DNA from 4 places in the Halomonas garicola genome. Region 3 is predicted to be linked to each of the others. Evidence: predicted binding sites of a transcription regulator. Region 3 holds the regulator's gene; each other region holds the start of a gene.
What was found. The regulator FNR, encoded in region 3, switches genes on or off when oxygen is low (the NO sensors DNR and NnrR bind a similar motif). The targets are predictions, from matches to a motif close to TTGATNTANATCAA.
Positions count from the first base shown of each region.

Region 1 (7,231 bases), 1.4 Mb from region 3:
TTCGCCATGCCCGGCTGACCATCGGCAACGCCCAGTGCACTCGGCCGTATGACTCCTCGCGGCTGAACATTTCCGCCATGAGCTTCGGCTCGCTTTCCGCCAACGCCGTGGCAGCGATGAACAAAGGCGCCAAGCTCGGCGACTTTGCCCAGGACACCGGCGAAGGCGCCATCAGCCCCTACCACGAGGCCCACGGCGGCGACCTGATCTGGGAAATCGCCAGCGCCTACTTTGGCTGTCGCAACGACGACGGCTCGTTCAACGCCGAAAGCTTTGCGCAAAAGGCCACCCTTGATCAGGTCAAGATGATCGAACTCAAGCTCTCCCAGGGGGCCAAGCCCGGCCACGGCGGGCTCTTGCCCGGCACCAAGGTCAACCGCGAAATTGCCAGCACCCGGCATATACCCGTGGGCAAGGACTGCGCCTCACCGGCGAGCCATCCGGAGTTCGACTCCCCGGCGGGCATGCTCCAGTTTCTCCAGCGCCTGCGCGAGCTGAGCGGCGGCAAGCCGGTGGGCTTCAAGCTGTGCCTGGGCCGCCACCACGAGTTCATGGCGGTGTGCAAGGCCATGCTGGAAACCGGCATCGTCCCCGACTTCATCACCGTGGACGGCGCCGAGGGCGGCACCGGCGCCGCCCCCACGGAGTTTTCTGACTTCATCGGCACCTACATCAACGAGGCGCTGCCCTTTGTGCATAACTGCCTTCGGGGCATCGGCAAGCGCGAAGAGATTACCGTGATCGCCAGCGGCAAGGTGGCCATGGGCTTTGACATGGTGGAAAAGCTCGCTCTGGGCGCCGACATGTGCAACGCCGCCCGGGCGTTCATGTTTTCGGTGGGCTGCATTCAGGCGCTGCGCTGCCACGCCAACACCTGCCCCACCGGCGTTGCCACCCAGGATCCGGCGCGCACCCGCTCGCTGGACGTGGAAGCCAAGTCAAAACAGGTGCACAACTACCACAAGGCCACCGTGGCCTCGTTCATGGACATCGTCGGCACTCTGGGGCTCGACAGTCCCGACGAGCTGGGGCCCCAGCACGTGTATCGCCGTTCGCAAAAAGGCCCGTCGCGCTCCTGCGTTTACCTCCACCCCCGGGTGGAGTCCGGCGCCTTCCTCAGAGGCGACGTGCCGGTCGAATACGCCGAGGCCTGGGAGATGGCCCGGGCCGAGCATTTCTAAGCTCGATCCGACCACTCGTCTCAAACCCTCAACTCACACCCCGGCGCTCAAGCGCTTAAAACCCGGCGGCTTCCAGGTGGCCGGCCAGCTCCTCGAGCGCCTCAAGCCCCTGGATATCGGTTGCCAGCAGGGGCAGCTGGGGGCACGGGTAGCCGGCAAGTTCGCGGTCAATGCGCTCAAGGTACTGCGCCTCCTGCTCCCGGCGGCGGCGTAAAAACTCGCCGTCGGCGCTTGCCGGAAGCACCCGGTTAACCAGGGTGGCGGCCACCGGAATCCCCGCCTCCTTCAGCGCCTCAACCGAGCGCACGGTTTCCAGAATCGGCAGCCGCTCGGGCGTCAGCACGAACACAAAATTGCTCACGCTTTTGTCCTCCACCGCCCGGCGCGCCTGCATAAACAGCCGCCGGCGGCGCTTGAGCGTCTCGGCGATGGAGCGGGCGCGGTCGTCGAGATCGCTTTCGTTTTCGTTGGCCGGGTCGGCAAAGGGCGAGGCCACGTCCTGTCCGCCCTTGGGCGTTAAGTGCTTGAGCACTTTGCCCAGCTCCTCGGACTTGCGACTGTGGGATAAAAGCCCGTCGGTCCAGGCCGCCATGGCCTCGGGCAGGCTCAACAGGCGCAGGGTGTGGCCGGTAGGCGCGGTGTCAAACACGATCAGATCGTAATCTTCGCCTTCGTCCACCACCAGCCGGGCGATGCGCTCCAGCAGCGCCGCCTCCTGGGTACCCGGCGACTGTCGCGACAGGCGCATCTGGCGCTCCATCTCGTCCATCATCCGCGGCACGGTAAAGCGGCGCATCTGACCGGTGACGCGCTTCAGATGCGCTTCAACCTCGGCGCCGGGGTCGATCTCCATGGCATCAAGCCCCGGCGCCAGCCGGCGCGGCGCATCGCCCAGGTCGTGGTCAAACACGTCGCCCAGGCTGTGCGCCGGGTCGGTGGATACCACCAGCACGTTGCGCCCGCGGCCGGCCGCCAGCAGCGCAAGCGACGCCGCGACGCTGGTTTTCCCCACGCCGCCCTTGCCGCCTACCCAAAGCAGGCGGCGGTCGAGAAGTTCTTTCATGATTGGCCTTCTGCGTTATCAGGCGTTTCAGCAGCAGCGCATCTCATCCAGGGGCGAATGCTCCATGCCCATGCGCAAATGCCAGTCGTGGAAGCGCTCGAGCATCAGCGGCTGCAGCTCCAGGGTGTAATACCCCACGGGGTTGGGCACGCCCATCAGCTCGGAAAACACCATCAGCATGAACAGGTCGTCTTCGTCGCGCTTGGCGCGTGCGATAGCGCCCCGGTAGGGGGCGCTGTAGTATTCTTCGGCCAGGTAGCGGGCCCGGCCCAGCCAGGCCCTGAGCTTTTCCCGCCGGGTCAGGTCGGCGTCGTCAGGCATGCGTCCTCCCGCATAAAAGCGTTTTACCCCTTGCATGGTAACGCAAAAAAGGCGGCCCGCAGGCCGCCTTGCATAACATACCGCAGCCGATGCTGCGCTATTCGGCAGCCTGTTCGGCTTTTTCCTGACGCAGGCGCTTGAGCGTGGCGGCACACTCCAGGGCGACCAGAATCGAGGCGATCAGCACCACGATATCCAGCCCCAGCAGGAAGTAGTTGTCCGCCTCATAGAAGCTTTTCAGCTGGATGAACAGCGCCAGCACCGTCATCACCAGCAAAAAGATCAGCGGTGCTACGGTGTACCACACCGGCCGCCCCAGGCGCATAAGCATCACCGAGACCACCAGCAGCGTGAGCCCCGCCAGCAGCTGGTTGGTGGTGCCAAACAGCGGCCAGATGAGCAGCCCGCCGGAGCCGTCGGCCCCCGCGCCGAAGGCCAGCACCAGGCAGGTTACCACCGCCAGGAGCGTAGCCACGGCCGGCTTTTTCATCCACTGCTGGTTATAGATCTCGCCCCACTCCTGGAAGATGTAGCGCTGCAGGCGCAGGCCGGTATCCATGGTGGTGCCGGCAAAGAGGGCCGCCATCACGGTGAGAAGCGTCGCCGCGGTGGTTTCGGGCAGACCGAGGCCGCTGTTGATGATGTAGGCGCCGCCGTCGACGAAGGCGTTGACGCCACCCTTGCCGAAGGCGTCGTACATCGCGCTCCAGTCGCCGTAGGTGGCAAAGCCCGCGGTGGCCGCAAGGATCGCGCCCAGCGCCAGCATGCCCTCGCCCACGGCGCCGAAGTAGCCGACAAAGCGCGCGTCGGTTTCCTTGTTCAGCTGCTTGGAGGTGGTACCGCCGGCGACCAGCCCGTGGAAGCCGGAAATTGCCCCGCAGGCAATGGTGACAAACAGCAGCGGCAGCATGGGCGGTGCGCCTTCGGGCACGTCGGCGTTGACCATGGGCGCAACCAGGGTGGGGTTGAACACCACCAGCGCGCCGTAAAGGATGATCAGGCCGATGAACAGCTGCAGGCCGTTAATGTAGTCCCGGGGCTGCAAAAGCATCCACACCGGTAAAAGCGAAGCAATCGCCGCGTAGCCAAACAGGATCAAAATCCACACCGCGTTGCCCGACATCGCGCCTACCTGCTCGGGCATCTGCACCGGCACCGAGGGGCCAATGCCGATCAGCGCGTACAGCGCCACCACGCCGATGACCGAGACCACGGCCAGGCTAAGAATCCGCCGGTAGATCAGCTGGCCGATCACCAGCGCCACCGCAATCGCACCCCACACCGGCACCACCGCGCTTGGGTATTTCATCATCAGCCCGGCGATGACCACGGCAAACACCGCGTTGACCATCAGCAGGAGCAAAAAGATGACGATCATGAACACGCTGCGCGCGCGCTTGCCGACCACGTCGCCGGTGAGCGCCCCCACCGAGCGCGCCTTGTTGCGCACGCTGGCCCAGACCGCGCCGGTATCGTGCACGCCGGCGAACAGCACCGTGCCGAACACCACCCACAGAAAAGCCGGCAGCCAGCCCCAGATCACCGCAATGGCGGGTCCCACAATGGGCGCGGCACCGGCCACCGAGGTAAAGTGGTGACCCCAGAGCACGTAGCGATTGGTGGGCACGAAGTCCACGCCGTCTTCGAACTCGTGGGCCGGGGTTTGAAAGTCCGGATCCAGCCGGAATATCTTCTCGGCGATAAACTTCGAGTACACCAGGTACCCAAGCGCCATCGCGGCAAGGCCCAGCGCCAATATAATAACTGCACTCATGAACGGTTCCCTTCACGGATTGCGGTTTTGTTGTGAACCCTCATATGTCGCAGACGCCCACCCCGGCGTCAACCACCCGCCGGCGCCGGCTTAAAAGCCTACGCTAATGCCAAAGACCGTTCCGCGGTCCAGGGTTCGGGTGCTCTGGTGGTCAAACTGCGTGCGGTAGTAGCGGTAGCCGCCGAACGCGTAGGTCTGCGACGTCAGCTTGATACGCGCCTCGGCGCCGTAGTCGTAGCTCTCCTTGAGATTGCCGTGGGTCAAGCCTTCCGGGGTATAAAAGCCGTAGCCGCCAACTCTGAGCAGCGGCACCGGCGTGGGCACAAACACCGAGCCGCCGATCCCCACGCCGCCGCCGTCACCGTAGTAGGTGTCCTGGTACTGGTAACGGGCGCCGACTTCGACGTCGGCTATCGGCAAGGGCGGTGAAAACATCAGCGAGCCGGAATAAATATCCGCATGGTGGCCGCTGTCATCCGAGGTGAAGTACCCCGCGCCGGCGCGCACGGTGGGCAATATACTCTGGCTTGCCTGGACGCCGTAGCCGTCCTGGTGGGCATTGGCCGAGACGCTCAGCGCCATGGCGCTCTGGCTGAAGGCAAACAGCGCCGTTGTCGACGCCAGCAGCACAGCGGATTGTTTCAACATGACTTGGATTTCCTGAAAAACAAGCGAAAGACAGCCGGCGCCTGAGCACCGGGCACGAAGCCCAACTATCATACACGCACGCATGTTTATTGCGGGTAAAGTGCGGGCAAAAAGACGTTTTCTGACTTACCGTTGGCCATCACTTCCCCATGCTCGCCGGCAAGGCTTATTGATATACGTCAAGGAAACTACGGATTTCTGACGCCAACGGCTTTAAAACTACCCCTTTTGGGTTATCTTCAAGGTTAAGAACGCATTAAAAAAAGCACGGCACGCGATGCCCGTCGCGGTCGCGTAACGCCGTGCGCGCAGCACCGTGAAGCATAAAATCAAGGGAGCACTCCATGGCACACCGCACACTGGGGACGCTGGCCGCTGCTGGCCTACTGGTATTGGCCGCCGGCGCCGGCGCCGACGAGCTGCAAGAGCGCGCCGCTAAGCAGTTCAGCCCCATCCCTAAGTACCCGCCGGTGATCGACGGCAACGAAATGACCGACGACAAGATCACCCTGGGCAAAATGCTGTTTTTCGAGCCGCGCCTGTCGGCCAGCCACCTGATCAGCTGCAACACCTGCCACAACGTGGGCATGGGCGGCCATGACTACCTGCCGGTTGCCATCGGCCACGGCTGGCAGAAGGGCCCGCGCAACTCGCCCACGGTGTATAACGCCGTGTTCAACGCCGCCCAGTTCTGGGACGGCCGCGCCGCCGACCTGGCCGAACAGGCCAAGGGCCCGGTACAGGCCGGCGTGGAAATGAGCAGCACCCCAAAGCGCGTTGAAGACACGCTTAACAGCATGCCCGAGTACGTCGAGCGCTTCCGCCGAGCCTTCCCCGGCGAAGAAAATCCGGTTTCCTTCGACCGCATGGCCACCGCCATCGAAGCCTTTGAGGCCACGCTGATCACCCCCGACGCGCCCTTCGACCGCTACCTGCGCGGCGACACCAACGCCCTCGATACCCAGGAGCAGCGCGGGCTTTCGCTGTTCATGGACAAGGGCTGCGTCTCCTGCCATAGCGGCATCAACCTGGGCGGCCAGAACTACTATCCGTTTGGCCTTGTTGCCCGCCCGGACGGCAAGATTCTCCCCAGCGGCGACAAGGGCCGCTTTGCGGTGACCGAAACCGAGTCGGACGAATACGTGTTCCGCGCCGCGCCGCTGCGCAACATCGCGCTGACCGCGCCCTACTTCCACTCCGGCGCCGTCTGGGACCTGGAAGAGGCCGTGGCCGTGATGGGCACCGCCCAGCTCGGGGCCGAGCTTGGCGAGGAGGAAGTCACCGACATCACCGCCTTCCTGCACACGCTGACCGGCGACGTGCCGAGCATCACCTACCCCGAGCTGCCGCCGAGCACCGACGCCACGCCGCGCCCGGACCCCAGTGCGCCGACGCCGTAACGCCGGTCCTCCGACCGTTTCTCCCGTACGGGCAGCCCTGGCTGCCCGTTTTGTTTGGCGGCACTGGCAGCTGGCGTAGCGCCGCATTATGCTACGTTTTGATAACTGAGTGACTTGATGACCCAACGCTGCTCAAGCGGCGTTTCTTCCGCGCGCTTCAGGAGCCTGCCATGTCCGACGACACCACGACCCTGCTGCTCTACCTTGGCGCTGCCTGGCTGGCGGGCAGCCTGATCGGCCTTGAACGCAGCTTTCACGGCCGCCCGGCGGGGTTTCGCACCCACGCGCTGGTGTGCGCCGCCTCGGCGCTGCTGATGCTGCTTTCCACCCACCAGGCCCAGTGGCTCGACCCCAGCCTGCCGATGTCGTCGATCCGCGCCGACCCCACCCGCATGTCCCAGGGCATCATGACCGGCATCGGCTTTCTCGGCGCCGGGGTCATCTTCAAGGAAGGGCTCACGGTACACGGGCTGACCACCGCCGCCTCGATCTGGATGACCTCGGTGCTGGGTATCCTTTACGGCGTGGGCTTTCTTTTGCCCGCGGTGGTCGCCACGGTGGCGACGCTGTTGACGCTTTCGCTGTTCCGCCGGGTGGAGTCGCTCATTCCCACCGAGCTCTTTGCCGACCACGAAATCTGCTATCCCATCGACGCCGTGGAAGACGAAGACCAGGTGCGCGCCCTGATCGCTCGCCACGGCTGCAAAGTCAAGACCATGAGCTACCGGCTGAGCAAAAACGGCCAGCTGTTCCACTATTCCATGGTGCTGCAAACCCACGGCCACAAGAACCTGGCCCGGCTGGCGGCGACCCTGCGCCAGTCGCAGACCATTGTGGAATACCG
Region 1 covers NZ_AP043931.1:870,342-877,572, reverse strand. Annotated here, with positions in the region: gene ACZ46Y_RS04510 (FMN-binding glutamate synthase family protein) at 1-1,181, shown strand, start outside; gene ACZ46Y_RS04505 (ArsA family ATPase) at 1,237-2,244, opposite strand; gene ACZ46Y_RS04500 (cory-CC-star protein) at 2,272-2,565, opposite strand; gene ACZ46Y_RS04495 (carbon starvation CstA family protein) at 2,663-4,339, opposite strand; gene ACZ46Y_RS04490 (YfaZ family outer membrane protein) at 4,430-4,987, opposite strand; gene ACZ46Y_RS04485 (cytochrome-c peroxidase) at 5,332-6,387, shown strand; gene ACZ46Y_RS04480 (MgtC/SapB family protein) at 6,558-7,231, shown strand, end outside.
Region 1: ACZ46Y_RS04485 (cytochrome-c peroxidase) is a predicted target of FNR. The motif match lies at 5,157-5,170, and genes of this name have one in related genera.

Region 2 (7,231 bases), 490 kb from region 3:
GCAAGGGCGTGTTCGCCGCCATCAGCCCGTGGAACTTCCCCGTGGCCATTTTCTGCGGCCAGATGGTCGCCGCGGCGGTGTCGGGCAATACGGTGCTGGCCAAGCCCGCCGAACAGACGTCGCTGATTGCCCACCGCGTGGTGGAGCTTCTCTACGCCGCCGGCATGCCGCGCAACGTGGTCCAGCTGCTGCCCGGCGACGGCGAAACCGTAGGCAGCGTCCTCACCGGTGATCCGCGCATTACCGGCGTGGCCTTTACCGGCGGCACCGATACGGCCCAGATCATCAACCGGGCGCTGGCTGCCCGGGAAAACGCGCCGCTGCCCACGCTGATCGCCGAGACCGGCGGGCTCAACGCCATGATCGTGGACTCTACCGCCCTGCCCGAGCAGGTGGTCGTCGACGTCATCCAGTCAGCGTTTCAAAGCGCCGGGCAGCGCTGCTCGGCGCTTCGCGTCCTCTACCTCCAGGAAGACGTGGCCGATCGCGTCATCAAGATCCTGATCGGTGCCATGCAGGAGCTGCGCGTGGGCGACCCGCGCGACCTGGGCACCGACGTCGGGCCGGTCATCGACGAGGATGCCCGGGAGCAGCTCCAGGCGCACATTGACAAGCTGACCGCCGAGAACCGCCTTATTGCCCAGACGCCGCTGGACGAGGACGTTATCCAGCACGGCACCTTCATCGCCCCGACAGCGTTTGCCATCGACGGCATCGACGCGCTGGCAAGCGAAAAATTCGGCCCCGTTCTGCACATCGTGCGCTACCGAGCCGACGAGCTGGATCAGGTCATCGATACCATCAACGCCCGCGGGTACGGGCTGACCTTTGGCGTTCACAGCCGCAACGCCACCTTTGCCGACGAGGTGGCGCGCAAGATCCGCGCCGGCAACGTCTATATCAACCGCAACATCATCGGCGCGGTGGTCGGCGTGCAGCCGTTTGGCGGTCAGGGGCTTTCGGGCACTGGCCCCAAGGCCGGCGGCCCCAACTATCTGCCGCGCTTTGCCTCGGAAAAGACCGTGACCAATAATACGGCGGCGCTTGGCGGCAACGCTTCCCTGCTGGCCATGGGAAACGACTAGAATAACAACACAACAAGCACAAACCCGGAGAGATGATTATGGCTATTGGCGTCTGGATCAGCCTGTTTACTTATTTCGCGCTCATGCTGGGCATCGGCTTTTATGCCATGCGCGCGTCAACGTCCACCTCAGAAGGCTACATACTCGGCGGCCGCTCCCTCAGCGCGCCGGTGGCGGCGCTCTCCGCCGGCGCATCCGACATGAGCGGCTGGCTGCTGCTGGGGCTGCCCGGGGCCATGTTTGTCTCGGGCTTCGCGTCCGCCTGGATCGGGATCGGCCTGTTCGTGGGGGCCTTCGCCAACTGGATTCTGGTCGCGCCGCGCCTTCGCGAACAGACGGTACACTACGGGAACGCCATCACCATCCCGCAGTTTCTGGCCAACCGCTTCCCTACTCGCGCCATACCGCTGCGGACCGTATCGGCCATTGTGATCGTGGTGTTTTTCGCGGTGTACACGGCCTCGGGCCTGGTGGCGGGCGGCAAGCTGTTTGAAAGCGCGTTTACCGACGTCATCAACATCGGCGGGATAAGCGACTACTCAGCCGGCATCATCCTCACGCTGGGCATCGTGCTGGCCTATTCCGTGATCGGCGGCTTTTTGGCGGTGAGCATGACGGACTTCGTGCAGGGCTGCATCATGATGCTGGCGGTGGTCATCATGCCGCTGGTCGTGCTCTACGGCGAAGGCGGCGGCGGGCTCTCCCAGGCATCAGACGTCCTGAATGAGACCGACCCCACCCTGCTCTCGTGGACGGACGGGCTGACCTTTATCGGCTGGCTCTCGGCGGTTACCTGGGGGCTTGGCTATTTCGGGCAGCCGCACATCATTGTGCGCTTCATGGCGATCCGCCACCTGAAAGACGTGCCCACGGCCCGCAATATCGGCATGAGCTGGATGTTCATCTCGCTGGTCGGGGCGGGCTCCATGGCCGTGCTCGGCCGTGCCTATGCCATCCGCAACGGCATGGACGTCGAGGATCCGGAAACTATCTTTATCATCCTCGCCGAGCTGCTGTTTCATCCGCTGATTACAGGCTTCCTCTATGCAGCGCTGCTGGCCGCCATCATGAGCACCATCTCCAGCCAGCTGTTGGTGGCCTCTTCATCGCTTACCGAAGATTTCTATCGCCTGTTTCTACGTAAAGAAGCTTCAGAAAAAGAAGCGGTGAATATCGGCCGGCTCAGCGTGGTGATCGTCGGCCTGGTGGCCGCCACCATAGCGTCGAACCCGGACTCCCAGGTGCTCGGGCTGGTGAGTAACGCCTGGGCCGGCTTTGGTGCCGCCTTCGGCCCGCTTATCATCCTCTCGCTGATGTGGTCGCGGACCAACGGCGCCGGCGCCATCGCCGGCATGATCGCCGGGGCGGTGACCGTCATGGCATGGATTGCGCTGGGCTGGAACGGAAGCTTCATGGGCGGCCCCGGGGTCTATGAAATCATTCCCGGCTTTATCGTCTCCTTCATCGCCATTCTGGCGGTGAGCAGCGCAACCGCCGATGCGGGCGAGTATCAGCACATCACGCGCTAAAAACTCGGGCTAACGCTCAGCGTGGCAAAAAGGCTCCTTCGGGAGCCTTTTTACTTTGTGGGTAGCCTTTTTCCCTACCATTGGAGGTAGAAGACGAGTACCTCTTGCGCTGGATCAATAATCAACGGGTTCCGGGCTTTTACACTGCTACCAGTGATCGACGGCACGCACTGCCTGCCTATAAAGCCACCCACTGGAGTGATGACACCATGCGCAAAACTGTCCTGCCTACCCTGCTTGCCGCCGGCGTTGCCGCTGCTGTCTTTACCGCCAGCGCCCAGGCGTTCGCCTACGGTGCCGGCGATTTTTATACCCGCGTTGGCGTCGCCAAGGTGTCGCCGAAAAGCGACAACGGCGATCTCGACACTCTGGGGATGACAAATCTCGGCGTCGATGTCGACGACGAGTCCGGCTTTGCCTTCACTTTGGGCTACCGCTTTCACGACAAGATCGGCCTGGAGCTGCTGGCCGCTCAGCCTTTCAAGCACGACATCAGCATTGCCGACGGCGCGGTCAGCGGCAAGACCAAGCACCTGCCGCCCACGCTAACCCTGCAATACTATCCGCTGGGCGGCACGCCAGCCCGGGTTCAACCCTACATCGGCGCGGGGGTCAACTACACCCACTTCTCCGACGAGAAGGTCGATGTTCCCGGCGCTTCGCTGGACCTGGATGACTCCTGGGGCGCAGCCGGGCAGCTGGGCATCGACGTGCTGATCGACGAACACTGGGCGATGAACGCCGCTGCCTGGTACATCGATATCGACACCGACGCAAAAGTTGCCGGCGCCGATGCCGGCACCGTGGAAATCGACCCGGTGGTGGTCATGGGCGGCATCAGCTACCGTTTCTAGGAGTTGATGACGTCGTCGACCCGCTCGACGCTCTGTACCACCAGCAGCTGGTCGCTGGCGCGAACGCTTTCCTGCTGAAGGTAGGCCTTTACCGCAGGCGCCACCTCGCACTTTTCCGGCAGCGCGGCCCCCTCTTCAAGGAGGCCGCGCAGGCGCGCGATAAACACAAAGCGCAGCCACTGCGGTAGGGACATGGTGTCGACGCAGAACGGCTGGCGGCTGGCAAACGCCGCCGGCGACGGCGTGTCCACGCGCCACAGCCCGGCGGTTTTCAGCGTGGCTTCCAGCGCGTCAAGCGCCTGTTCAAGCTCTTGGCGTGTCGTCATGAGAGAGACTCTGCAGATAGGTGAAGGACGGTAGCGGAAAATACACAGGGAAAGTCGCGTATTGTCCCAGCGCAGGCAGGCGCTGCCAAGCGCCGGCAGCCGGTGCAGCGCTGTGCACAGCCCGCTTGCGCTGTGGATAGAGGCCCCAAAGCGCCCCGGGATGGCTCGCCGATTCACAGAAAACCTGAAAGACGCTGTGGATAAACTCTGGAAAGGTCGCGCAAAGCGCCATTTCTCGGGCGTGAGGGGTGTTTGATCATTTTTTAACCGACCGCGCCTTCCCGAGCGTTTTAGCGCTAACGGCTGACACCCGCCGGGCGGCAAGGTAGAGTGCAGGCTTGCAATGCGGAAGGATGCCATGCAGCCGATTCACACCCTAGACGACTTTTTTACCCGCAGCGGGGCCACCCTCGCGCTCTATCACATGGGGCGCCGAGTGACGCCCTGCTCCCGGGATACCCTGGCCGCCTTTGAAAACGGCAGCGCGCCCTGGCCCGAGCCCTGGCAGGGGCAGGCGCGCCTGGCGGCGGTGTTTCGCCTGGGCGATATGCCCGATCCCGCCATCTGGTTTTTAAGCCTGCCGCTGGATGAGCAAGGCTATCTGTCGCCGGCACAGCGCGACGCTTTCCTGCAGCGCCTGCTGGAGACCCTGGGCCGCGATGCCCAGCAGAGCGCCGGGGAAAAAGGCGACGCCGTCGACCACCTGATGCACGATAACCCGCTGGCGTTTACGCCCGATACGACCTTCCAGGCAGTGCTCAACGCCTGCGCTACTCGGGATGCCGACCGGCCGCCAAGCCAGTACCTGGCCGGCGTGGAGACCTTTATCGAGGGCCGCCACGACGACTGGGAATCCCTTGGCCTCCAGGGCCTTGCCGATTACGCCATGCGCCTGAACGAGGCGCACCAGCACACCCTGGCGCCAGCGCTTGAGACGCTGCCCGTACCGGTGCTGCGCACGCTATGCCACTGCCTGGAACACCGGCCGCTGGCGCAGGTCCTGGTAGCCGCGCTTTGCCAGCGGGGCGAAGCCGCGGCAAGCCAGGGGGACGTGGAAACCTTCTGCGCCTGCATCCGCGCCGTCGGCAGCAGCCGAAACACCCAGGCCGGCGCCTGGTATGCCACGCTGCTGGCCGATACCGCCGCCTGCGGCCCGGATACTCTGGCTGCCATGGCCGGCCGCGGCTGGCCGCTGCTGGAAGACGGCGAGCGCCTGCCGGCCTTCTTGGCGCGCCTCGCCGAGAGTCCGCGCGTCGATTTTGGCGCCGTCGTGCGCGACCTGGCCCTGATTCCACGCCTACGGCTGCCGGTCATTACGCTGCTGCGCGATGCGCCGGAAGGCTCCCGCCTTCATGCCCGGCTGCTTGAGCTTACAGGCAACGCCTGAGCGCCGCTGCCGGCCAGGCAGGCCGTGCGGCAAAACAGGCATGGCGGCACGGCAACAACTTGTGGAGGGAGGATTCGATGGTGAAGGAGACTGCGCTGTGAGAGAACTGCCCTATCAGGCCAAGGCCATTATCGGCCGGCGTGAAATGGTTACGCTGCCGGAACTCGACCTATACTTGTGTTGCAAGGCCGACACCGGTGCGCGCACCTCGGCACTGCACGCCGAAGACATCGAGGTCTTCGATGACGACGACGGGCTTCCCTGGGTGCGCTTTGTGACTCGCAGCGGCGGGCAGGACACGCCGGCCCGCCACCTGACGCTGCCGCTGCACGATCGGCGCCGGATCACCAGCTCCAACGGCCAGACCGAGTACCGCTACGTGATCCGCACCATGCTTGAGCTGGGCGAGCTGGCGTTTCCGGTGGAGCTGACGCTGACCGATCGCCGCCCGATGCGCCACCCCATGCTGCTTGGCCGCCGGGCCATGCGCCGGCTGCTGGTTGCCCCCGGCGCCTCTTTTTTACACGGCGAGCCCTAGCGCCGCAGCGGCTTGCCCCTCACCGGCCTGGAGTATCGTATGCATATTGCCCTGCTGTCGCGCAATCGCCACCTGTACTCTACCCGGCGCCTGGTGGAAGCCGCCGAAGCACGCGGTCACAAACCTCGGGTACTGGACACCCTGCGCTGCTACATGAGCATTGCCTCGCACCGCCCCACCATCCATTACCGGGGGGAAAACATTAAGCCCTTCGACGCCGTGATTCCGCGCATCGGCTCATCGGTGACCTTTTACGGCTGCGCGGTGCTGCGCCAGTTCGAGATGATGGGCACCTATGTGCTCAACGATTCCGTGGCCATTGCCCGCTCCCGGGACAAGCTGCGCTCGCTGCAGCTGCTTTCGCGCAAGGGGCTTGGGCTGCCGATCACCGGTTTTGCCCACTCGCCCGACGATATTCCCGACCTCATTACCATGGTCAGGGGCGCACCTTTGGTGATCAAGCTGCTAGAAGGCACTCAGGGGATCGGCGTAGTGCTGGCAGAAACTAACCAGGCAGCAGAGTCCGTCATCCAGGCCTTCATGGGCATGAAAGCCAACATCATGGTGCAGGAATACATTCAAGAGGCCAAAGGCGCCGACATCCGCTGCTTCGTGATTGGCGACAAGGTCGTCGCCGCCATGAAGCGTCAGGCGGCCGAAGGCGAGTTCCGCTCCAACCTGCATCGTGGCGGCAGCGCCAGCGTGATCCGCATTACTCCTGAAGAGCGCTCCACGGCCATTCGTGCCGCCAGGGCCATGGGGCTGCGCGTGGCCGGCGTAGACCTTTTGCGCGCCCATCACGGGCCTGTCATCATGGAGGTCAACTCTTCCCCGGGGCTGCGCGGCATCGAGAGCGCCACCGGCCAGGATATCGCCGGGCTGATCATCGAACACATCGAAAAGAATGCCGCCCCGCGGCGCAAGGCACCGCCCCGGCCAAAGGGCTGATATGGCAGGTGAAAAATAAATCGGCAGAGGGGTGGCAAAACCGCGCTGCCGCCGCCACAATCTGCGTCACCGAAGGAGGTAGACGCTCATGTTTCTCGATAATCGCCAGGTGGCGATGGACAGCGCACTGGAGGCGCTGGCCGACAGCATCGACTATTTTCAGGATAATATCGAACGCCTGCGGCCCTCGCTGCGCGAAAGTCTGAAACCGCTGTACGAAGCGCGCCTGAAGCAGATGCACAGCCTGCAAGGCCTGGCGCGCAAGCACCTTAAAATGCTGCCTCGGGATGCCGACGTCGAGCGCGATGACTTCCTGTGGCTGTGGAGTCGGCTGAAAAGCTTTGTCGGCAACGATAGCCAGGTCTTGATCAACGAGCTGCTGGAGCAGGAACGGGTGCTGATGCAGTCGCTGTCGACGCTGTTCACCCATCCGCTGCCCGATCCGGTAGAGCCGATCATCGAAGAGTGCATGAAAGGCTGCCGTCAGCTGATCCGCGAGCTTTACGCGATGCAAAAACGCAAGACCTGGCGTTAAAGGCGCGCCTGCCGGGCTCACTCTCCGGG
Region 2 covers NZ_AP043931.1:1,925,594-1,932,824, forward strand. Annotated here, with positions in the region: gene putA (bifunctional proline dehydrogenase/L-glutamate gamma-semialdehyde dehydrogenase PutA) at 1-1,085, shown strand, start outside; gene putP (sodium/proline symporter PutP) at 1,124-2,614, shown strand; gene ACZ46Y_RS09320 (OmpW/AlkL family protein) at 2,824-3,468, shown strand; gene ACZ46Y_RS09325 (YqcC family protein) at 3,465-3,794, opposite strand; gene ACZ46Y_RS09330 (DUF3549 family protein) at 4,153-5,181, shown strand; gene ACZ46Y_RS09335 (ATP-dependent zinc protease family protein) at 5,279-5,719, shown strand; gene rimK (30S ribosomal protein S6--L-glutamate ligase) at 5,759-6,667, shown strand; gene ACZ46Y_RS09345 (hypothetical protein) at 6,756-7,202, shown strand; gene ACZ46Y_RS09350 (SanA/YdcF family protein) at 7,220-7,231, opposite strand, start outside.
Region 2: ACZ46Y_RS09320 (OmpW/AlkL family protein) is a predicted target of FNR. The motif match lies at 2,719-2,732, and genes of this name have one in related genera.

Region 3 (7,231 bases):
CCCGACGCCACCGCGCGCATCGGCCTTTATACCGCCGGCGACGTGTTCGGCGCCATCAGCATCATCAACGGCCAGAGCCGCTACCGCTTTATCGCCGAGCAGGAGTGCGTGTGCTACCTGGTGCCCAAGGTGCTTTTTCAGCAGCTGTGCCGCGCCTGCCCCGAGTTTGATGCCTATTTTCGTCAGTCGCTGGCGCGCAAGGCGCGCCGGCTGACGGAAAAGCGCGCCCAGGGCGGGGTGACCATGGCCGGCTTCATGCTGGCCAAGGTGCGCGACTGCATGCGTACGCCCCGCCGGCTGGCGGCCGGCACCGATATCGCCGAAGCGGTGGCGCAGCTCAACCGTCATCACGTCGACAGCCTGCTGGTCGAGGGGGAAGACGGCTACGGCATGCTGACCAAGACCGACCTGCTCAACGCCATGGTGCTGGACGGCGCCTCGCGGCAGAGCCCGGTGGGCGAACTTGCCCGCTACGCGCTGATCACGGTAACGCCTGAGCAATACCTGTTCGAGGCGCTGGTGCTGATGACCCGCCGTCAGGTGTCCCGGGTGGTGGTGCTGGAAGGAGAGGCGCCGGTCGGCGTGGTCGAGCTGACCGACGTGCTGAGCTATTTTTCCAGCCGCAGCTACGTAGTGAGCCTGCAGGTAGAGCAGGCCGCCGACCTGGAGGCGCTGGCCGCGGCCAGCCGGCGCACGCCGGAGCTGGTCAGCGCGCTGATGGCGCAAGGGGTCAAGCTGCGCTTTGCCATGGAGCTGCTGGCAGCGCTCAACGGCCGGATCATCCACAAGGCCTGGACGTTCTGCGTCGAGGCGCGCTATCAAAGCGCGAGCTGCCTGATGGTAATGGGCAGCGAAGGCCGCGGCGAGCAGATCTTGAAGACCGACCAGGACAACGGGCTGATCCTTGAAGACGACCTGGACTGGCCAGGCGCCGACGACACCATGCAGCGCTTCAGCGACGCCCTGGCGACGCTTGGCTACCCGCCGTGCCCGGGGCATATCATGGTCTCCAACCCCGAGTGGCGGGGCAGCGTCAGCGAGTGGCAGGCGCGCATTGCGCGCTGGGTCGCCGCCCGGGACGGCGACAGCCTGATGAAGCTTGCCATCATGCTCGATGCCCACGCCGTGGCTGGCAACGCCACGCTGCTCGAGCGCGTGCGCGAGACGCTGTTTGCGCATTGCGCCGACGACGAGCTGCTGCTCTCCTACTTTGCCCGGGCGGCGCTGCGCTTCTCGACGCCGTTGACCCTGTTTGGCTCGCTGAAAAAGCCCCAGCACGGCATCGACATCAAGAAGGGCGGCATTTTTCCCATCGTTCACGGCGTGCGCACCATGGCGCTTGAGCGGCGCATCAAGGCGACCTCGACCTTTGCCCGGCTGGACGCGCTGGTGGCAGACGGCCGGCTGAAGCGCCGCTTTGCCGACGACGTTGGCGAGGCGCTGTCGCTGTTCAGCGAGCTCAGGCTCAAGGGCCAGCTGGCGGAGGACGAAACCAGCGGACAGGGCCGCGACCGGGTGGTGGTGCAGGCGCTGTCGTCCCTTGAGCGCGACCTCTTGCGCGAGGCGTTGCACATCGTCAAGGATCTTAAGCAGCGGCTGTCGCACCGCTACCACCTGGAATATGCCTAAGCGGCCGTCAATGTTGGTGGGGCGGCGCCGGGTGTTGCTACAATAGCGGCCATGTATTTCGCGTCGTGGCGCCGTCCGACGTCACTCGCCGCCCCCTTTTACCACCAACACGCGCAGATTCCCCATGTCGCATCCCGATCCCGTGCAAGCCCATGATTCCGTCGTTTCCGCCGCCTTAGAAGACGACGCACCGTCGGCAGACGACGTGCGCCGCAAGCGCGACTTCAACAAGCTGCAAAAACGCCTGCGCCGCCAGACCGGCAACGCCATTATCGACTACCGCATGATCGAGGAAGGCGACAGGGTGATGGTGTGCCTGTCCGGCGGCAAGGACAGCTATACCATGCTTGAGATGCTGCGCAGCCTGCAGCGCAGCGCGCCGGTGCGCTTTTCGCTGGTGGCGGTCAATCTCGACCAGAAGCAGCCGGGCTTTCCCGAGCACGTGCTGCCCGACTACCTGGACGGGCTCGGCGTGGACTACCACATCCTCGAGCGCGACACCTACTCGGTGGTCAAGGAGAAAACCCCCGCGGGCAAGTCGACCTGCGCGCTGTGCTCGCGGCTGCGCCGGGGCTCGCTTTACGGCTTTGCCGAAGAGATCGGCGCCACCAAGATAGCGCTTGGCCACCACCGCGAAGACATTCTGGAGACGCTGTTTCTCAATATGTTCTTTGGCGGCAGCCTGAAGGCGATGCCGCCCAAGCTGCTCTCCGACGATGCCAAAAACATCGTCATCCGCCCGCTTGCCTACTGCAAGGAAGCCGATATCGCCGAGTTTTCCCGGCAGATGGCATACCCCATCATCCCCTGCAACCTGTGCGGCTCCCAGCCCAACATGCAGCGCCAGAACGTCAAGGCGATGCTCAATGACTGGGATAAAAACCATCCGGGCCGGCTGGAAAGCATGTTCAAGGCGGTGACCAACGTCGCCCCGTCCCAGCTTGCCGACCGCGAGCTGTTTGACTTCGAACGGCTGGAAGCCAGCCAGGCCGAAGCGCTGGCCGGGCGCATCCAGGCCGTCAACGTCGGCTGACGGCGGCCCTCAGGAGCTGGCGGCTTCCTGGGCCTCTTCTTCGGCCAGCGCCAGCAGGCGCTGCATTCCCAGAATGTTCACCTCGCGGCCGGAGACGGCCACCAGCTCCTGGGTTTGGAAGCGGCTCAGAATGCGGCTGACGGTTTCCACCGCGAGGCCCAGGTAGTTGCCGATGTCCGCCCGGGCCATGGAGAGTCGAAAGCTGTAGGGCGAGTAGCCCCGGCGGCGGAAACGATCGGACAGCGTGATCAGAAAGCTGGCCATGCGCTGGTCGGCGGTCTTGCGCGACAAAAGGCGCATCATGCGGCGATCGTCGCGCAGCTCCTTGCTCATGCTGCGATATAGCTGAAGGCGCAGCTCCGGCAGCTCTTCCGAGAGCAGATCGAGGCGGTCGAAGGGGATCTCGCAGACGGTAGTGGTCTCCAGGGCGATGGCGCTGCCCGGGTAGCTTGACTCGTCGATGCCGTCGAGCCCGACCAGTTCGCTTGGCAGGTAGAAGTTGGTGAGCTGGTCGTTGCCGCCGCCTTCGATGGCAACCTGCTTGAGGCTGCCCGAGCGAACGGCAAAGACGCTGGTGAAGGTATCGCCCTGGCGAAACAGCGGCTCGCCCTTTTTCAGCGGCGCGCGCCGCCGAATGATGGCGTCGAACTGACTCATGTCGTCAAGCTCGAGGGCAAGCGGCAGGCACAGCGAGCTTAAGCTGCAGGTCTGGCAGCGGGTTTCGTGGAGCAGGGGGCGCCGACGGCTGAGTGGTTCCGGCATGCAGTCCTCCGTGAAGTAGGTCACGGCGCTATTATGGAAGCAAGCGCGGGTAACCCACAAGCCGCCGGTGACGCTTTGCCGCTAGCGGTGCGCGTCGAACGCTCGGGCCAGCCGGTGGAGCACCAGCCGTCCGTCGGGCGTAGCGCTCAGGATATCGCCGTTTCGCTCGACTAGCCCGTCGTGGTGGGCGTCGTCCAGCCGAGCCAGCGCCGCGGCAAAATAGCGCGGCGCGTCAATCCCGAAACGCCGGCCCAGGGCGGCAAGGTCCAGTTGGGCGTCGCACATCAGCCGCTCGATGGCGGCGCGGCGAATGTCGTCATCGCGCTCAAGGCGCAGGCCGCGCGCGGTAGCCAGGCGGCCGTCGTCCAGGGCGCTGGCGTAATCGCCGAGCCGGGCGGGGTTCTGCGCGTAGGCGTCGTCGATACGCGAGGCGGCCGATACGCCAAGCCCCAGCAGGTCGCAGTGGCCGTGAGTGGTATAGCCCTGGAGGTTGCGCCCCAGGGTCTGCTGCCGTGCGGCCACGGCGAGGCTGTCGTTTGGCCGGGCAAAGTGATCCATGCCGATGTGCACATAGCCTGCTCGGCCGAGCTGCTCGGCGGCCAGCTGCAGCATGGCCAGGCGGTCCGCCGCGGCGGGCAGTTGGGCGCTGTCGATGCGCTGCTGGCGCGGCCCCCGCCGGGGGCGATAAGCATAGTCCTTGTGAACATAGTCCTGGAGGGTGATGCGCGCCGGGTTCAGCTCGATGACGTCGGCCAGGGTGGCGGCGAAGCTGTCTCGGGTCTGACGGGGCAGGCCGTAGCCGATGTCCAGGTTCAGCGAGCGAAAGCCCAGCCGGTGGGCTTCTTCCATCAGCGTTTCGGTCATGATCCGCGGCTGCTCGCGGCGGATGGCCTGCTGCACCTCGGGGTTGAAGTCCAGCACCTCCAGGCTCAGCCGGTTGAAACCCAGCACCTGCAGGTGGCGCAGGGTGAAGACGTCGGCTTCGCGGGGATCGATTTCAATGGCGTAGTCGCGCTCCGAGGATGACGACAGACCGAAGCGGGCGTCAAGGCGGTCAAAGAGGTCGCTCATCTGGGAAAGGGAGAGAAACGTCGGCGTGCCGCCGCCCCAGTAAAGCTGCTCCACCGGGCGCGTGCGGTCCAGATGGCGGGCGGTAAGCACCATTTCCCGATCCAGCCGCGACAGATAGGGCTCGGCCCGGGAGGTGTCGCGGGTGATGATGCGCGGGCAGGTGCAGTAGCCGCAGCTTTGGCGGCAAAAGGGTACGTGCACGTAAAGCGAAAGCCCGCGGCCGCCGGCGTTGCTGCGCTCAAGCGCCCGGCAGAGGTCGTCGCCGCCGAAGGCGTCGTGAAACGCCCCGGCGTTGGGGTACTGGTGATAGCGCGGGCCGCCGGCGCCGTGGTGGCGGCGCAGGGCGTCCTGGCGGGCAGCAGTCAGCGCTGCGGCATCGAAAAACAAAGGGGCAGCGCTGGCCATGGCAGACAACTCCGGTGGGAAGAACGCAAGGATGATGCTGCCATCCTAGCGCCGGGCCCGAGGGCAGGAGTTGAGCTATATCAATTAAGCGCCGGACATTTCCGCCACGGTGGCCATCTGGTACGTCGACCACAGCTGCCACAGGGCAAAGCCGATAATCAGCAGAGCGGCGACGGTGCGGGTGGCCGGGTGGCGAATCAAGGCGCTTAACTGGCGGGCGGCAAAGCCGGTCGCCAACAGCGCCGGCAGCGTGCCCAGGCCAAAGGCGCCCATGAGCAACGCCCCGCGCCCCGGGTCGGCCATGGCCAGGCTCCAGGCGAGCATGGAATAGACCAGCCCGCAGGGTAGCCAGCCCCAGACCGCGCCCAGGGCAAACGCCTGGGGCAGCTTGACCACCGGCATCAGCCGCCGACCGAAAGGTTCGATGTAGCGCCAGAAGCGCCGGCCTACGGCCTCGACCTTTAAAAGCCCTTTCCACCAGTTGGCGATGTACAGCGCCATCAAAATCAGCATCACCGCGGCGAATACCTGCAGCGCCAGGCGCGCCGCCGGGGTAACGGAGAACACCGTGCCAAGCGTTGCCACCAGCGCGCCGGCGATCATGTAGCTGGAAATACGGCCCAGGTTGTAGCTCAGCAAAAGCCCGGAAAGCCTGGCCGGGTGGCGCATGCTGGGCGGAACGGCAAAGGTCAGCGCGCTCATGATGCCGCCGCACATGCCGATGCAGTGGGCCCCGCCCATCAAGCCGAAGACAAAGGCCGCCAGCACCGGCGGCAGATCAAGGCCCGTGGGATTCATTGCGGTCGTCCTCCTTGCGCTGCTTTTGCCGCTCGCGTGCGGCCTCGGCGTTGTGCCGGCGGCGCTCGCGCTCTTCCGGCGTCAGGTCGTTTTCGTCCTCGTCAAAGAGAATGCGATACGCCGGTCCTTCCAGGTCGTCAAACTGGTTGTTTTTCACCGCCCAGAAAAATGCCCAGACGGCGATGCTCAAAAACAGCAGCGAGATGGGAATCAGCAGATAAAGAATTTTCATGCGGCCACCGGTGACGGAGAAGAGACGTGGGGCGCCGGCCGGGTTTTCCAGCGCGTCAGGCGCAGGGCGTTGCCCACCACAACAAGCGAGCTTGCCGACATGCCGATGGCGGCAAGCCAGGGCGGTACCACGCCGATGGCGGCGAGCGGCAGCGCCGCGGCGTTGTAGCACACCGACCAGACCATATTCTGACGCATGATACGCCTGGTGGCTCGGGAGATTTCAACCGCCTCGGCAATGCGTACAAGCCGGGGGCTGAGCAGTACTGCATCGGCCCGGGTGCGGGCAAGGTCGGTGGCGCTGTTCATGGCAATGGCAACGTCGGCGCCGGCAAGCACCGGTACGTCATTGATGCCGTCGCCCACCATGGCCACGGTTTCGCCCTCGGCCTGCAGCGCCTGGATGCGCTCGAGTTTGTTTTCCGGGCTTTGCCCGGCGTGCCAGGTGGCAATGCCAAGCGCCGCGGCAAGCTCGCCCACCGCGGCGGGGGTGTCGCCGGAGAGCAGCTCGACCTCAAGCCCCCGGGCTTTCAGCGCGGCAACGGTCTCGGCGGCGTCTTCCCGCACGGCGTCGTGGAGCCGGAACCAGGCCCGGGGGGCGCCGTCTTCGCTGAGCAGCAGCCACTGGCCGTTGTCCGGCGTGCCAGGCGGGGTCTGGCCGGCGGTGGCAAAGGCGGGTTTGCCCAGCCGCCAGCGTTGGCCGTCAATCCGGCCTTCGAGCCCCTGGCCGGTGACGCTAGCGATATCGTGGGCGCTGAGCGTGGCCTCGCGGTAGGGCGCAAACGCCCGGGCGATGGGATGCTCCGAGCGGGCTTCAAGCGCGGCGGCGAGCGCCCGGGCGCGCTCGGCGGAGAGGTTTTCGGCGAGCGGCCGGGTGTCCATCAGCTGCATTTCGCCCCGGGTGAGCGTGCCGGTTTTATCGAAAATGACCCGGTGCGCGCCGGAGAGCGTTTCCAGGGCATCGGCCCGGGTGACCAGCACGCCGCGCCGGCGCAGCTGGCCGTGGCCGGCGGTGAGCGCGGTGGGCGTGGCCAGCGCCAGGGCGCAGGGGCAGGTTACCACCAGAACCGAGAGCATCACCCAGAGGACCCGCGAGGGGTCGATAAACCACCAGACCACCGCCACCGCCGCGGCGACCATCAACAGGCGCAGGACGAACACGTGGGCCATGCGCGCGGCCATTTGCGCAAGCCGGGGGCGGCTGGCGAAGGCGCGGTCGGTGAGATCGAGGATGCCCGCCACCCGGGCGTTGGCGCCGGCTCGGGTGACGCGGATCACCAGCGGGTTTTCCATGTTCTGGCT
Region 3 covers NZ_AP043931.1:2,417,075-2,424,305, reverse strand. Annotated here, with positions in the region: gene ACZ46Y_RS11685 (DUF294 nucleotidyltransferase-like domain-containing protein) at 1-1,629, shown strand, start outside; gene ttcA (tRNA 2-thiocytidine(32) synthetase TtcA) at 1,754-2,662, shown strand; gene fnr (fumarate/nitrate reduction transcriptional regulator Fnr) at 2,672-3,424, opposite strand; gene hemN (oxygen-independent coproporphyrinogen III oxidase) at 3,506-4,900, opposite strand; gene ACZ46Y_RS11665 (sulfite exporter TauE/SafE family protein) at 4,985-5,698, opposite strand; gene ccoS (cbb3-type cytochrome oxidase assembly protein CcoS) at 5,679-5,930, opposite strand; gene ACZ46Y_RS11655 (heavy metal translocating P-type ATPase) at 5,927-7,231, opposite strand, start outside.

Region 4 (7,231 bases), 1.5 Mb from region 3:
GCCGACCTGGGGGTTGTACACGCACAGCGCCCGGGACCAGGCGTGGGCGAGCTTTTTATCCCCGTCAAAGGCGTCCTCGTGGTCCTCGAAGCGCCCGCCCCGGGCGTAGAGGTAGGCCACACGGCCGCGCTCTTCCACCGGCAGGGTGCGGGTAAGCTTGGGCAATAGCGGCTCGATGCCGCTGTGCATGACGTCGCTTTTTTCCGCTTTGGGCAGCGGATTATTCATGTAAGCGATGTTGGCCGCGGCGCGCAGGAAAAAATCCTCGGCGCGGTTTAACGGATAGAGCTTGCCGTCGGCGCCGGGGATGGCCCTGTCGCCGAAGCCCGGCAGCCCCAGCCGCTTGGCGGTGGCGATGAAGAAGCTCTCCATGCTGATGGGCTCGCCGTCTTCGGTCTTGTCCTGGCGCGGCTCGACAATCGGCCAGCAGGCCGTGGTCATCTTGCTCAGCGTGCCGCTCCAGGCGCCGGTAAAGCCCCAGACTTCGTACATCACCGAGTCCGGCACGATGTAGTCGGCGAAGCGGTTGGTTTCGTTGATAAAGCCGTCTACCGCCACGTAAAGCCCGAGGTTTTTGGGGTCCTTGAGCTTGTCGATAATGGTGTCGTGAAGCCCGGCCTGGCCGTACAGCGGGTTGGCCATGCAGCCGATCACCGCCTTGATGGGGTAGGGATAGCCATCGAGCGCCGAGGCCAGTTGTTCGGTGAGAATCGGCGGAGCGAGCGGCCGCCAGGGGGCTTTGGCCGGGTAGGGATTCTCGCCGGCGTCCACCTTGCGCTGATACTCCGAGGTGTCCTCGTAGGCAAAGCGCGTGCGCGAGACGAACACGCCTTCGGGGCCGCGCTTGCCGGGGAAGTCGGCGAGGTCGTAGCGTGGGCCTTTGCCGGTGCCGTTGAACTTGCCGCCGCCAAGTGCGGCGCCGCCCTGGCGGTTGAAGCTGCCGGCCAGCAGGTTGAGCATCAAAAGCCCGTAGGCGCCGTAAAAGCCGGTGGCCGACATCATGCCGCCGTGGGTATCGACCACGGCGTCACGGCCGTAGGCGGCGAAGCGTTCGGCGATGTGCTTGATCACCCGAGCCTCGATGCCGCAGTGCTCGGCGTACTCTTCCAGGCTGTGCTCGTTGGCGGTATCGCGCAGTTTGGCCAGGCTGCTTTTGACCTGAAGGGTGCCGTCGGGTGTGTCGATATCGCGCTCGACAAACAGCGTGGCCTGGCGCACCTCGCGGCTGGGCTTCAGTTCGCCGTCGCGATTCACGACCATCACGTCGTCGGCGTCGCTTCCGGCCTCCACGTCGTCCTCAATGTCCGAGCGGCGCAGGAAGTGCCCAAAGCGCGGATGATCGGCGCTTTCGATCACCAGGTGAGTGGCGTTGGTGTGGCCGATTTCGCCGGCGGCCTCTACCGCTTCGGGGCTGGGCATGGCCAGGTAGTCGGCGGCGTAGGCCTCGTGCTCGATCAGCCACTGGATCATCGCCATGGCGAAGGCAGTGTCGCTTGCCGGGCGGATGGGCACCCAGCGGTTGCGCTCGGCGGCGGCGTGGGAGGCGCTGGCGTTAAGCCCGGGGTCGACGACCACGTAGTCCAGGCTGCCGGTGGCGCGCGCCTCGGCCAGAAGCCGGCCCTGGCGCTTGAAGGGGTTGCCCGCCTGGCTGGGCGCGGTGCCGATGAACAGCGCAAACTTCGCCCGGGTGTAGTCGGGTTTGACGTGGGCAAACTTGGCCATGTCGTCCATCAGCGCGCCGGATCCCATACGGAAAGCGAGCCCACAGTAGGAGCCGTGGTGGCCGTAGTTGCGGGTGCCGAAGGCGTTGAAGCCAAAGCGCTTGAGAATCGCCGAGCGGCCGTAGTCGGTGGCTTCCATCAGCAATAGCTGGTTGGCCTTGGGGCCGTACTCGGGGTTAGCGGCGTCGACGGGCTCGTCGTGGTTGTGGATGGCGCGCAGGCCGTCCACCTGGCCTTCGTCGAACAGATCCCCACCTTCGCAGATTTCCTCAATGAGCTTTTCAAAGGAGATGCGCTCCCAGCGCCGCTCGCCGCGTCCGCCCACGCGCTTCAGGCAGTGGGTAACGCGGTGGGGGCTTTGGATCTGCCCGATCATCGCGTTGCCCCGGGCGCAGGCGGTGGAACGCCCGGCCAGACCCTGCTCGTCAAGGGCGCTGACGTGCTTGAGCGCATCAATGACCGGGGTGCGCATGGGCAGGTGCGGCTCGCTTGAGAGCGGGTGGTAGGGGTTACCAATGGTGCGCAGCACTTCATCCGTATTGTTATCCACACGCACCCGCACGCCGCATTTGGTGGTGCAGCCGTAGCACACGGTGAAGGCGGTGCGCTGGTCCGGGTTCAGGGTCAGCTCGCCGGACTCGAGGTCAACGCGGTACTCCGGCGCCAGGGCGTTGCCGTAGATGTTGTGTGCGGGCTTTTCCCCGGCGCTGCCGGTAACGCCCTTGGCCATCTTGACCAGCGGGCCGGAGTAGCCGGCGGCGAAGGCCGCCGCGCCGCCGGTGGCAGCGGCGCCCTTGAGCAGACGACGACGTGAATTATCCATGGCGGACTCCTGAAGCGGGAGAAACGGGCGAAGCGGCGGAAACAGAGGCGCTGGAAGTGGGCGCGTCGGCGGCAGGGGTGGTATTAGCCGGAGCGTCACGCTGGGGGTCAAGGGACGCTTCGCGCCAGGGCACGAACAGCTCAATCACCAGCAGGGCGGTAAGCCAGAGGCCGAAAATGCCGATGATGCCGGTAATCCCGTAGGAGCCGAAGGCGACGTGGTAGTCGTGAAAGCCGGCGCTGTTGCGCGCTACGGTTTGCACGTTCATCAGCACCACCCAGCGGAACATCCAGGCCACGTGCAGAGCGAGCAGGCCCAGCACCCAGCCAAAAAGCTTGCGGCGCGTGGGCCCGCGGCGTGCCACAAAGGCCAGCACGGCCAGCAGCACGCCGGCAATGCCGCCTTCCACGGCGGTGCTGCGCCAGGCCGCGCTCTGGTCAACGGAGTCAAGCGCGGCGGCCACCGAGCCGGATACCGCGTTGGCGCCGTCGAGAAACCAGGTGAGCGCGATAAAGCCCGCGGCCACGCAGGCGCCGGCGAGAATCCCGAGCATTTGGCGGTTGGTGTCGGGGCTGCGCATGCCGGAAATCCGGTTGAGCAGCAAAATCAGCCCGCAGACGCCGATGGTGCCGGTGGCGACGAACATGAACGGCAGCCAGGCGGTGTGCCACAGCGGCCGGCCCTTGACGATGGCCACTTCCGCGCCGGTGTAGACCATCATGCCCACCGAGGTGGCAAGCGCGGCAAGCCCGACAAGCACCATGACTTTGCGCGATACCTGCCAGTCGCCCCAGGCGATCCAGCCGGCGATGCGCGAAAACCAGCCGTCATTCGACTGGGCGCGAGATTTAAGCGCCGGGCGCCAGGCAAGCCAGGCTAAAAGCACCGTGGCGACCAGGTGCAGCGGCAGCAGAAAGCTGCCCAGCGACATCCACGACCAGAGGGTGGGGTGGGCGTAAAAGTGCCAGAAGCGCAGCGGCTGGTGCAGGTCGGCGAGAAGCGCCACCGGCGCCACGAGCGTGGTAGACACGCAGGCGAGCAGCGCCAGCCGAGAGGTGGCAAGCCAGTGCTGTTTGCCCAGAATAATCCCGGGCGCGGCGACCCAGAGACTGGTATAGGACAGCGCAATCAAGAAGAAATACTGCACCGCCCAGGGGTACCAGGCGATGCCGTAGCGCGGCACGACAACCTCAGTGACCAAACTCATAGTCCAGCTCCTTGCCCGCGTCGTTGATGATGTCCCAAATACCCGGGGCCGCGTCGGGGCGCTGGGTAAAGCGTTCGTCCATGCCTAAGTAGAACACCTGGGGGTGGGTGCCTTTTTCCGGCTGCAGCACCATCAGCTCGTCGCGATATTCGGCCATCATTCGGCTGATCTGGCTGTCCGGGTCGCGCATATCGCCGATGATCCGCGCGCCGCCCACGCAGGACTCCACGCAGGCGGGCAAAAGCCCGGCCTCCAGGCGGTGGGCGCAGAAGGTACACTTATCCGCGGTTTGAGTCTTTTCGTTGATAAAGCGGGCATCATACGGGCAGGCATTGACGCAGTAGGCGCAGCCCACGCAGCGGTCGCTGTCTACCACTACGATGCCGTCCTTGCGCTGATAGGTGGCCTGCACCGGGCAGACCGGCACGCAGGGCGGGTTATCGCAGTGGTTGCAGAGCCTTGGGAGCATGAAGGTGGCGACCTCGCCGGTACCTTCTTGCTCGACCTCGAACTGCGAGACAACGGTGCGGAAGTTGCCCAGCGGGGCGTCGTTTTCGATATGGCACGACACGGTGCAGGCCTGGCAGCCGATGCACTGGCGCAGGTCGATGAGCATGCCGTAGCGTTTTTCCGGGTCGCCTTCCCGGCGCGGCGGCTGGTCGTTGATGCCGGCGCTGGCGACGCTTGATAGCGGCACCATGGCAGCGCCGGCGCTCAGGCGTGCCAGCTGGCCGAGTAGCGAACGGCGTATGGGATCCATGGCGCCTCCTGTGGTTGAGAGCAGCGTAGCGGGCTGCCTCGGTGAATCGTCGGGGTAGATTCAGGTTAGGCCCAAGGAGGTGCCTATAAGTTGATATGCATCAAGGAAATAAAAAGCTTTTTTAATGTTGCCTTAATGACATCATAAGGCATTGATTGTTTTGATAAAATATTGGAAGACAGAAAAGTGGCAGACATAAAAAAACCAGCCCGCAGGCTGGTTTTCTTGGCGCGTTATAGCGGCCGGGCGTTGGCCGCCTGAGTCGCGGGATATCCCATGTCCGGATTAGTGCAATGGCGCCTCCGGCTCCAGCGTGCGGCGCAGGACGTTGAGCTCGTCGGCATTGAGGTGCTCAAGTTTTCCGGCCAGCAGATCGCTTACCTTTTGCACGGGCAGCCCGGCGCGGCGAGCGATGTCGCGGCTGCCAAGCTCTGAGATGGCCATTAGCCGGGTAATGATGCGCATCAGGCGCGTGCGTTTTTCCAATTCCCTGACGTTAAAGTCGTCAGGGCCGGTTCGGGGAGGGTCAGTCAGTTCTGCGTGGGCAGACGAACGTGCCGTGCTCATGAGTCTCCATCAATGGGAAGTGACAGCATCAACAATGCCGCCAAGCGGGGCGCTTTGCAATGCCCGCGGCATGAAAATTTACCGCCGCAACAATGTTCGCAGGCAAGGCGGTGCTGGTAAACTCTGTGCCTTCTTCCAAGGCTGCTGATTCGGCGGTCTGTTTTCACTTTTATCAGCGCAATTCCAGCCGGGGAGCAAAGCCATGGCGTCAGCAAGCCCACCTGTTGTCGGAGTCATCATGGGGTCACAGTCGGACTGGCCGGTCATGGAGCACGCCGTTGCCATGCTCGAACGCCTGGGCGTGGCCTACGAGACCCGGGTGGTCTCGGCCCACCGCACGCCGGATCTTCTGTTTGACTATGCCAAGGGCGCGGCCGATCGCGGCCTCCAGGTGATCGTCGCCGGGGCCGGCGGGGCGGCGCACCTGCCGGGCATGGTGGCATCCCAAACGCCGCTGCCGGTATTTGGCGTCCCGGTGGAGTCAAAGGCGCTCAAGGGACTGGACTCGCTTCTATCCATCGCCCAGATGCCCGGCGGCGTGGCCGTCGGCACCCTTGCCATCGGCAAGGCCGGGGCTACCAACGCGGGGCTGCTGGCCGCCCAGGTGGTGGGGCTTGCCAATGCCCAGGTGCGCACCAACGTCGAGGCGTTTCGCGCCGAGCAGACTCAGACCGTGCTGGATAATCCGGACCCGCGCCCCTGAATGGATCGGGCTGCATCACGAGCAACGCTACTCCAGGAGATTCAACATGAACATTGGCATCCTCGGTGCCGGCCAGCTGGGGCAGATGCTCGCCCTTGCCGGCTACCCGCTGGGCAACCGCTTTACCTTTCTCGATACCACCGGCGGCCACAGCGCGGCCATCGGCGAGATCATCAGCGACCCGGAACACCGCCGCCTGGACGCCTTTCTTGAGCGGGTCGACGTGGTGACCTACGAGTTCGAGCATCTTCCCGTATCCCTGATCCGCGAGATAGAAGCGCATAAGCCGGTGTATCCGAGCAGCCGCGCCATTGCCGTGTGCCAGAACCGGGTGGAGGAAAAGGCGCTGTTCGACCGGCTGGCGATCCCCACTCCCGAGTATCGTGTGGTCGAAAGCGCCGAGGCGCTGGAAAGCGCTGCCCGGGAGCTGGGCTGCCCGGTAGTGGCCAAGTCCACGACGGAAGGCTACGACGGCAAGGGTCAGGCGGTGCTTAAAACGCCCGACGACGCTGAGAGCGCCTGGGCGGCCATCGGCCATACCCAGCTGGTGGTGGAAGCCTTTGTCGATTTCGTCCGCGAGGTGTCGATCATTGCCGTGCGCGGCCGCGACGGCGAGGTGCGCTTTTACCCCATGGCGGAAAACCGCCACGTCGACGGCATCCTGCGCTATTCCGTAGCGCCGCTGCCGGACCTGGACGACGCCGTGCAGAAAACCGCCGACGGCTACATTCGCGCGCTGCTCGACGAGCTGGACTACGTCGGCGTGCTGGCGCTTGAGCTGTTTCAGGCTCGGGACGGCCGGCTTTTGGCCAACGAGATGGCGCCCCGGGTGCACAACTCCGGCCACTGGACCATGGATGGCGCGGTGACCAGCCAGTTCGAAAATCACCTGCGCGCGGTGCAGGGGCTGCCCCTGGGCGACACCCGGGCGCGTTTTCCCACCTGTATGGCCAACGTGATCGGCCGGGAGCCGGATAGCGCCGAGGTGCTACGCCAGGCTGACGTGCATCTGCACCGCTACGGCAAGGCCGAGCGGCCCGGGCGCAAGCTGGGCCACGTTAACCTGGTGGCCCAAAATCACGCTGAGCTCGCGAAGCAGCTTGACGCTCTGGCGTCATTGCTACCCGAGGCGCCGGCCCCGGCGTTCAGCTTCGTTTCCTGACGTTATTCGGCGTCGTCGTTATTCAGCGTCGTCGAAGTAGCGCGCCTTGATCTCGTCGTAGGTGCCGTTGTCCTTGAGCGTTTCCAGCGCCTGGTTGAACTGCTCGGCAAGGTCTTTGTCGCGCTGGCGGAAGGCGATACCGAAGCCGTCGCCGAAGTACTGCTTGGGCTCGGTGATCATCTCGCCGACGACCTTGTAGTCGCCGCTTTCGCTTTCCAGCAGCGTTGACTGGCCTACCGGGTAGTCAAGAAAGACGATATCCAGCCGCTCGGCGTCCATGTCCAGCAC
Region 4 covers NZ_AP043931.1:961,402-968,632, forward strand. Annotated here, with positions in the region: gene ACZ46Y_RS04860 (molybdopterin dinucleotide binding domain-containing protein) at 1-2,544, opposite strand, end outside; gene nrfD (NrfD/PsrC family molybdoenzyme membrane anchor subunit) at 2,537-3,751, opposite strand; gene dsrO (sulfate reduction electron transfer complex DsrMKJOP subunit DsrO) at 3,735-4,511, opposite strand; gene ACZ46Y_RS04875 (hypothetical protein) at 4,797-5,078, opposite strand; gene purE (5-(carboxyamino)imidazole ribonucleotide mutase) at 5,281-5,781, shown strand; gene ACZ46Y_RS04885 (5-(carboxyamino)imidazole ribonucleotide synthase) at 5,828-6,943, shown strand; gene ACZ46Y_RS04890 (transporter substrate-binding domain-containing protein) at 6,962-7,231, opposite strand, start outside.
Region 4: dsrO (sulfate reduction electron transfer complex DsrMKJOP subunit DsrO) is a predicted target of FNR. The motif match lies at 4,602-4,615, and genes of this name have one in related genera.